DNA from 2 places in the Streptomyces sp. NPDC029216 genome. Region 2 is predicted to be linked to the other one. Evidence: riboswitches for the same ligand, from Rfam matches in the RefSeq annotation. Region 2 holds a riboswitch; the other holds the start of a gene.

Region 1 (4,361 bases), on a different contig from region 2:
GCGTTCCGGATCCCGGTGGAACTCCGGTACGACGCCCGTGACCCCTATGCCGTACGCCTGACCTTCCACCTTCCCGGAGACGCCCCGGTGACCTGGGCGTTCGGCCGGGAGCTGCTCCTCGACGGCATCAACAGGCCGTGCGGCGACGGCGATGTGCACATCGCCCCGACCGAGCCGGGAGAGCTCTCCGACGTCCACATCCGCCTCCAGGTCGGCGGCGACCGGGCCCTCTTCCGGGCCGGCGCGGCCCCGCTCGTCGCGTTCCTCGACCGGACCGACCGGCTCGTTCCGCTCGGTCAGGAGCGCAGCCTCGGCGACTTCGAGGAGACCCTCGACGAGGAGCTCGGCAGGATCCTCGCCGAGGCGCAGCAGCAGAACGAGCAGAACGCGGGCTGAGCGGCTCCGATCCGGAGCCCCTCCTTGCCCCGCCCCGCCCCGTCAGCGCTTGCGCCGCCGGCCCCGGCCGCCGCGGGCCGGCGCCGCGGCGGCGGCGGGGCCGGGCCGGTCCGCGGAGACCACCAGAGCGGCCAGCGCCGTGGTCACGGGCACCGAGGCCACGAGTCCGATCGAGCCCACGAGGGTCCGTACGATCTCCTCCGCCACCAGCTCGCTGTTGGCCACGGTCCCCATACTGCTGTTCGCGATGGAGAACAGGAGGAGCAGGGGCAAAGCCGCGCCCGCGTAGGCCAGTACGAGCGTGTTGACGACGGACGCGATGTGGTCGCGTCCGATCCGGATGGCGGCCCGGTACAGGGCGCGCGGGCCCATGTCGGGGTCGGCCTGGTGGAGTTCCCAGACGGCCGAGGTCTGAGTGACGGTCACGTCGTCGAGTACGCCGAGCGATCCGATGATCACGCCTGCGAGCAGCAAACCGCTCATGTCGATGTCCGGGTAGAGCCCGTGGATCAGGCCGGTGTTGTCGTCTGTGTTCCCGCTCAGGAAGGCCCAGCCGATGAACAGTGAGCCCAGCAGGCCGATCAGCAGCAGCGAGACCAGGGTGCCGAGCACGGCGACCGAGGTGCGCGCGGTCAGTCCGTGGCACATGTAGAGCGCGATCAGCATGATCGCGCTGGCCCCGACGACCGCGACGACCAGGGGATTCGAACCCTGCAGGATCGCCGGGAGGATGAAGAGGGTCAGCACCCCGAAGCTGACCACGAGGGCGATGAGCGCGAACAGCCCGCGCATCCGGCCGACGACCACCACCGCGACCGCGAAGATCCCCGCGAGCAGGGCCACCGGGAACTTCCGGTTCAGGTCGATCACGGAGTACTGGAGGTCGCGCGGAGCGTCCGGCGCGAAGGCGACCACCACCTCCTGGTCCCTCTCCAGCTGCCGTGGCGCACCCGGCTGGACGATCTCGAAGAAGACGCGGCCCTTCTCCGGCCCGGTGGTGACCTCGACGGTGGCCCTCTTGCACGCGCCGGTCTGCCCCGGCCGCGCCTCGCGCCCCTCGGGGGTGGAGGTGCCGCCGGTCGGCGGTGCCTGGGCGGCGTTCACCGCCTTGCAGTCGACCTCCGAGAGGGCGACGACCCGGCCCTGCTGGGTCTGGCGGTCGAAGCCCACCCCGGTGCGCTCGTGCGCCGGGGCGCCGCCGGGCCACAGCACCACCAGGCCGACGAACACGGCGACGGCGAAGGGGATCAGGACGGCGGAAATCACCTTGCGCAGGTGCTTGGAGACCGGGGCCGCCGGCCCGTGGCCGTGCCCATGGCCGTGGCCATGCCCGTGGCTGTGGGAGGGACCCTGTGGAACGCCGGCCGCGTGCCCGTGGGCCGCGTGATCGTGACCGGTGTGGCCGAAGGGCTCTGTGGGCTCGTTGGGGGGCTGCGGCGAGGTCGTCACCGGCAGATCATCGCAACAGATGAGGGGGCCCACTATTCAGCACGCCACAGATGACGCTAGCGTGGGGGCTACTTTGCACAACGCGGGAGCTCGGAGCACCGGGCTGAGAGGGCGCTGATCACCGTACGCGCAGGAGATTGCGTACGGGAGGAGGCTGCGTCGACCGCCGAACCTGTTACCGGGTAATGCCGGCGTAGGGAGATCAGGTCTCATGACCATTCAGGACGCACGCACGCCTGCCGCCGGCCAGAACGCCGACGGCCAGACCGAGCGCCAGCCCGGCTGGCACAAGGGATACCTGGCGGGTTCCCGCCCGGACATCCGGGTGCCGGTCCGCCAGGTCCACCTCACCAACGGCAAGGACGTCACGCTCTACGACACGTCCGGTCCGTACACCGACCCGCAGATCGAGACCGACGTACGCCGCGGCCTGCCGCCGCTGCGCGAGAACTGGATCATCGGCCGCGGTGACACCGAGGAGTACGCGGGTCGCCCCGTCCGCCCCGAGGACGACGGCATCAAGCACACCTCGCCCCGCGGCGGCCTCAAGAACCTCGACGCGGTCTTCCCCGGCCGCCCGCGCCTGCCGCGCCGGGGCCGTGGCGGCCAGGCCGTCACGCAGCTCGCGTACGCCCGCCGGGGCGAGATCACCCCGGAGATGGAGTACGTCGCGATCCGCGAGAACGTCTCCCCCGAGGTCGTCCGCGAGGAGATCGCCGCGGGCCGCGCGGTGCTTCCGGCCAACGTGAACCACCCGGAGATCGAGCCGATGATCATCGGCAAGAGGTTCCTGGTGAAGGTCAACGCCAACATCGGCAACTCGGCCGTCACCTCCTCCATCGAGGAGGAGGTCGACAAGATGACCTGGGCCACCAAGTGGGGCGCCGACACGGTCATGGACCTCTCGACCGGCCGCAACATCCACACCACGCGTGAGTGGGTCCTGCGCAACTCCCCCGTACCGATCGGCACCGTGCCGCTCTACCAGGCGCTGGAGAAGGTCGACGGCCGTGCCGAGGACCTGACCTGGGAGATCTACAAGGACACCGTCATCGAGCAGGCCGAGCAGGGCGTCGACTACATGACGGTCCACGCCGGCGTGCTGCTCCCGTACGTGCCGCTGACGGCCCGCCGCAAGACCGGCATCGTCTCGCGCGGCGGCTCGATCATGGCCGCGTGGTGCCTGGCGCACCACAAGGAGAACTTCCTCTACACGAACTTCGAGGAGCTCTGCGAGATCCTCGCGGCGTACGACGTCACCTACTCGCTGGGTGACGGCCTGCGCCCCGGCTCCATCGCCGACGCCAACGACGCGGCGCAGTTCGCGGAGCTGAAGACGCTGGGCGAGCTCAACACGATCGCCAAGCGGCACAACGTGCAGACGATGATCGAGGGCCCGGGCCACGTCCCGATGCACAAGATCAAGGAGAACATCGACCTCCAGCAGGAGATCTGCGAGGAGGCGCCGTTCTACACGCTCGGCCCGCTGACCACGGACGTCGCTCCCGCGTACGACCACATCACCTCCGGCATCGGCGCCGCGATGATCGCCTGGTGGGGCACCGCGATGCTCTGCTACGTGACGCCCAAGGAGCACCTGGGCCTGCCCAACCGGGACGACGTGAAGACCGGCGTCATCACGTACAAGATCGCTGCCCACGCGGCGGACCTGGCGAAGGGCCACCCGGGCGCCCAGGAGTGGGACGACGCCCTGTCGGACGCGCGGTTCGAGTTCCGCTGGGAGGACCAGTTCAACCTGGCCCTCGACCCGGACACGGCCCGTGAGTTCCACGACGAGACGCTCCCGGCCGAGCCGGCCAAGACCGCCCACTTCTGCTCCATGTGCGGTCCGAAGTTCTGCTCGATGAAGATCTCCCAGGACATCCGCCGTGAGCACGGCGGCGACCTGAAGGCCGAGGAGATCGAGGCGGGCATGGCGGAGAAGTCCGCCGAGTTCGCCGCGTCCGGGAACCGCGTCTACCTGCCGCTGGCGGACTGAGCCGGCCGGAGGGACCGGCCCGAGACCTCATGGGGGGAGTCGCGGGCCGGTCCTGACGGGCTGCCGGAAAGGTCTTGCGTTGAAGTGCACTCCAGCTCCTAGAGTGCGGCCGCATGACCATGCGATACCGGAATTTGGGCGGGACCGGCATAGAGGTGAGTGCCCACTGCCTCGGCACGATGATGTTCGGGGCGGTGGGTAACCCGGACCACGAGGACTGCGCGCGGATCATCCACGCCGCGCTCGATCAGGGCATCAACTTCGTGGACACCGCGGACATGTACTCCGCGGGCGAGTCCGAGGTGATCGTCGGCAAGGCGCTCAAGGGGCGGCGTGACGACGTCGTGCTCGCCACCAAGGTCCACTTCCAGATGGGGGAGGGCCGCAACCGCAGCGGGAACTCGCGGCGTTGGATCGTCCGCGCCGTCGAGGACAGCCTGCGCCGGCTGGACACGGACTGGATCGACCTCTACCAGGTGCACCGGCCCGACCATTCGACCGATGTCGAGGAGACGCT
Region 2 (4,361 bases):
TCTCGTGCTCGGCGACCTCCAGGTCCACCGCGTCCACGACCGCCCGGTCGCCGAAGCGGACCGTCACCCCTTCGAGCCGGAGCAGGGTCATCAGAACTCTCCCGAGGTCTTGTCGGGTCGCAGTCGCTCCAGCACCAGCAGGGACACCGCGCACACCAGCATCAGAATCGTGCTCAGGGCCATGGCCTGCCCGTAGTTCATCTCACCGGCCCGCCCCAGCAGCCGGGCCACGGCCACCGGCAGCGTCGGACGGTCCGGCCGGGCGATGAACACCGTCGCGCCGAACTCGCCCAGCGAGACCGCGAAGGCGAAGCCCGCCGCGATCAGCACCGCCCGCCGCACCAGCGGCAGGTCCACCTCCCGCCAGACCCGCAGCGGCGAGGCCCCCAGCACGGCCGCGGCCTCCCGCAGCCGCCCGTCCACCGCCCGCAGCACCGGCAGCATCGTCCGGACCACGAACGGCACCCCGACCAGCGCCTGCGCCAGAGGCACCAGGATCCAGGATGTCCGCAGGTCCAGCGGCGGCTCGTCCAGGGTGATCAGGAACCCGAAGCCCACCGTCACGGCGGACACCCCCAGCGGCAGCATCAGCAGCGCGTCGAAGCCGCGGACGAAGCGGCCCGCCCGCCGGGCCAGCGCCGCGGCCGCGAGACCGCCGACGGCCAGGGCGATGGCGGTGGCGGCGAGCGCGTACTGCAGGGAGTTCCAGATGGCCTCCAGCGGCGGCACCAGAAACGTTCCGCCTCCGGAACCCGCCTCCTGGAGGGCCCGGTAGAACCCGAACCCGTACCCGCCTGGCGCATCCAGGGACCGCTCCACCAGCACCGCCAGCGGGGCCACGATCAGCAGCGCCACGGTCAGCAGCACCCCGCCCAGCAGCCCGCGCTGCGCCCAGCCGCGCGGCGGGTGCGCGGTGCGCGCGGGGTCGACGAGCCGCAGCGCGGTCTCCCTGAGGCGCACGGTCCGGGCGTGCACGCCGAGGATCACCCCGACGGCAGCGAACTGGACCAGCGTCAGCACCGCGGCCGTCGGCAGGTCCAGCAGCTGCGCCGTCTGCCGGTAGACCTCGACCTCCAGCGTGGCGTACGAGGGCCCGCCCAGGATCTGTACGACGCCGAAGGAGCTGAAGGTGAACAGGAACACCATCAGCGCGGCGGCGGCCACCGCCGGGGCGAGCGCGGGCAGGGTCACCCGCCGCCAGGCCGCGAACCGCCCGGCCCCCAGTACCCGGGCGGCCTCCTCCTGGCGCGGGTCCAGCTGGGCCCACAGCCCGCCGACCGTCCGTACGACGACGGCGTAGTTGAAGAAGACGTGGGCGAGCAGGATCGCCCACACGGTGGTGTCCAGCCGCACGCCCCACAGCTCGTCCAGCAGCCCGCCGCGCCCGACCAGTGCCAGGAAGGCCGTGCCGACGACCACGGTCGGCAGCACGAAGGGGACGGTGACCAGCGCGCGCAGCAGCTGCTTGCCGGGGAAGGAGAAGCGCGCGAAGACGTACGCGCCGGGGAGCGCGACGAGCAGGGTGAGCGCGGTCGAGGCGAGCGCCTGCCAGGTGGTGAACCACAGCACCCCGGCGATGTCGGGCTGGGTGAGGACCTCGCCGATCCGGCCGAACCGCCAGCCCTCGTCCGTCCTGAACCCGCGGCCGACGATCGCGGTGACGGGATAGGCGAAGAACAGCCCGAAGAAGGCGAGCGGCACGGCCATCAGAGCCAGTCTGACGGCGGTGGCACGCCCGCCTTCCTTCGGGGAGCCGTCGCGAACTACTTCACGACGATCGAGGACCATGCCTTGACCCACTGGTCACGGTTCTTCGCGATGGTCTCGGGGGCCACGTTCTCGGGCTTGTCGACCACCACGCCGTGCTTCGTGAACACCTCCGGCAGCTTCGCGTCCTTGACCACCGGGTTCACGAACATCTGGAGCGGCATGTCCTCCTGGAACTTCTTGCCGATCAGGAAGTCGATGAGGGCCTTGCCGCCCTCCTCGTTCTTCGCGCCCTTCAGCAGACCGGCGAACTCGACCTGGCGGAAGCAGGTGCCGGTGGCCACGCCCGTGGGGGCCTCGGCCGGCTGGGGCTCGCCGTAGAGGACCTCGACCGGCGGGCTGGAGGCGTAGGAGACGACCAGCGGGCGGTCGCCCTTGGCCTTCTTGCCGCCCGCGGAGCCGGAGAAGCGCTCGTTGTAGGCCTGCTCCCAGCCGTCGACGACCTCGACGCCGTTGGCCTTGAGCTTGGTCCAGTAGTCCTTCCAGCCGTCCTCGCCGTACTTGCCGACGGAGGCGAGGAGGAAGCCGAGGCCGGGCGAGGAGGTGGCGGCGTTCTCGGTGACCAGCAGGTCCTTGTACTCCGGCTTGACCAGGTCGTCCAGCGTCTGCGGCGGGGCGATCTTCTTGTCGGCGAAGTAGGCCTTGTCGTAGTTGACGCAGATGTCGCCGGAGTCGACCGGGGTGACCCGGTGCTGCTTGTCGAGGACGTACTCGGGCTTGACGTCCGCCAGGCCCTTGGCCTCGTACGGGGTGAAGATCCCGTTGTCGAGGGCGCGGGAGAGGAGCGTGTTGTCGACGCCGAAGAAGACGTCGCCGCGCGGGGAGCCCTTGGTGAGGATCTCCTGGTTGAGCGCGGCGCCGGCGTCCCCGGACTTCAGCACCTTGACGGTGTAGCCGCTCTGCTGCTCGAACTCCTTGAGGACCGATTCGGTCACGTTGAAGGAGTCGTGGGAGACCAGCGTGATGGTCTTGGACTTCGGGGAGCCGCTCGCGGCGGCCCCGTCCTTGTCCTTGGTAGCGCCGCCGCACGCGGCGAGCGTGCTGACGCCGAGGGCCGCGGCCAGCGCCGCACCCGCGATCTTCTTGGTGGTGCTCACGGTTCATTCCTCCTGGGTTGACCAGGAGAAGACGCGGCCCTGCCCGGCCGCTCTGGTGGAGCGGGGCGCCCGGGCAGGGCGCAACAGCTTGAGGTGGTGACCGAACTTCCTACCCAGAATGACCTGGGCGAGGTTCAGAGGGTCTGCGGCCACGGTGCTCGATCTGAAAACGTGTTGCCGCACTCTCAGCGCTGTGGCGCTCCCCTGTCGGAATATGCAGATGTACGCGGGCCAGCCTACCGCTCGCTCGCGGCGAGCTGTCCGCACGCACCGTCGATCTCCTGACCGCGGGTGTCCCGCACGGTCACGGGCACGCCGTGCCGGGCGATGGCCTCGACGAAGGCCTTCTCGTCCTCGGGGCGCGAGGCGGTCCACTTCGAGCCCGGGGTCGGGTTCAGCGGGATCAGGTTGACGTGCACGCGCTTGCCCTTGAGCAGGCGGCCGAGCAGGTCGCCGCGCCAGGCCTGGTCGTTGATGTCGCGGATCAGGGCGTACTCGATGGAGATGCGGCGGCCGGACTTCTCGGCGTACTCCCAGGCCGCGTCGAGGACCTCGCGGACCTTCCAGCGGGTGTTCACGGGGACGAGGGTGTCGCGCAGCTCGTCGTCCGGGGCGTGCAGGGAGACGGCGAGGCGGCACTTGAAGCCCTCGTCGGCGAACCGCAGCATGGCCGGGACCAGGCCGACGGTGGAGACGGTGATGCCGCGCTGCGACAGGCCCAGGCCGTCGGGCTCCGGGTCGGTGAGGCGGCGGATGGCGCCGACGACGCGGTTGTAGTTGGCGAGCGGCTCGCCCATGCCCATGAAGACGATGTTGGACAGGCGGGCGGGGCCGCCGGGGACCTCCCCGTCGCGCAGCGCGCGCATGCCGTCGACGATCTGGTGCACGATCTCGGCGGTGGAGAGGTTGCGGTCGAGGCCGGCCTGGCCGGTGGCGCAGAACGGGCAGTTCATACCGCAGCCGGCCTGCGAGGAGATGCACATGGTGACCCGGTCGGGGTAGCGCATCAGCACGGACTCGACGAGCGTGCCGTCGTGCAGCTTCCACAGGGTCTTGCGGGTGGTGTCGTCGTCGCAGCTGATGTGCCGGACCACGTTCATGAGCTCCGGCAGCAGCTCCTGCTGGAGCTTCTCGCGCGAGGCGGCCGGGATGTCGGTCCACTCGGCCGGGTCGTGCGCGTAGCGGGCGAAGTAGTGCTGGGAGAGCTGCTTGGCCCGGAACGGCTTCTCGCCGATCGCGGCCACCGCCTCGCGGCGCTCGGCCGGGGTGAGGTCGGCGAGGTGCCGGGGCGGCTTCTTGGCCCCGCGCGGCGCGACGAAAGTGAGCTCACCCGGAGCGGGACGGGGGGCCATGCGGTACTCCTCGGTACGACGGGGTGGGGGTCACCCCGCGCGTGCAGGGCCGGTCCGCGGCGGCTCGGCCGCTGGACGGAAAGAGCGCGCCGCGTGAACACGGCGCGCCCTCCAGGATAACCCGGCCCGGACCCGTCAGCCGGTG

The links. Region 2 has a riboswitch for thiamine pyrophosphate ahead of AB0F18_RS01850 (thiamine ABC transporter substrate-binding protein). Riboswitches for the same ligand answer to the same signal wherever they lie in the genome.
Region 1: linked by a shared signal. The riboswitch ahead of thiC (phosphomethylpyrimidine synthase ThiC) and the one ahead of AB0F18_RS01850 (thiamine ABC transporter substrate-binding protein) in region 2 are both predicted to bind thiamine pyrophosphate.

Annotation. Positions count from the first base shown of each region.
Region 1 covers NZ_JBEZWL010000001.1:65,130-69,490, forward strand. Annotated here, with positions in the region: gene AB0F18_RS00305 (SsgA family sporulation/cell division regulator) at 1-396, shown strand, start outside; gene AB0F18_RS00310 (YibE/F family protein) at 439-1,845, opposite strand; TPP riboswitch at 1,918-2,062, shown strand; gene thiC (phosphomethylpyrimidine synthase ThiC) at 2,057-3,844, shown strand; gene AB0F18_RS00320 (aldo/keto reductase) at 3,964-4,361, shown strand, end outside.
Region 2 covers NZ_JBEZWL010000003.1:19,548-23,908, forward strand. Annotated here, with positions in the region: gene AB0F18_RS01840 (ABC transporter ATP-binding protein) at 1-91, opposite strand, end outside; gene AB0F18_RS01845 (iron ABC transporter permease) at 91-1,707, opposite strand; gene AB0F18_RS01850 (thiamine ABC transporter substrate-binding protein) at 1,764-2,864, opposite strand; TPP riboswitch at 2,953-3,080, opposite strand; gene rlmN (23S rRNA (adenine(2503)-C(2))-methyltransferase RlmN) at 3,101-4,216, opposite strand; gene AB0F18_RS01860 (phosphatidate cytidylyltransferase) at 4,352-4,361, opposite strand, start outside.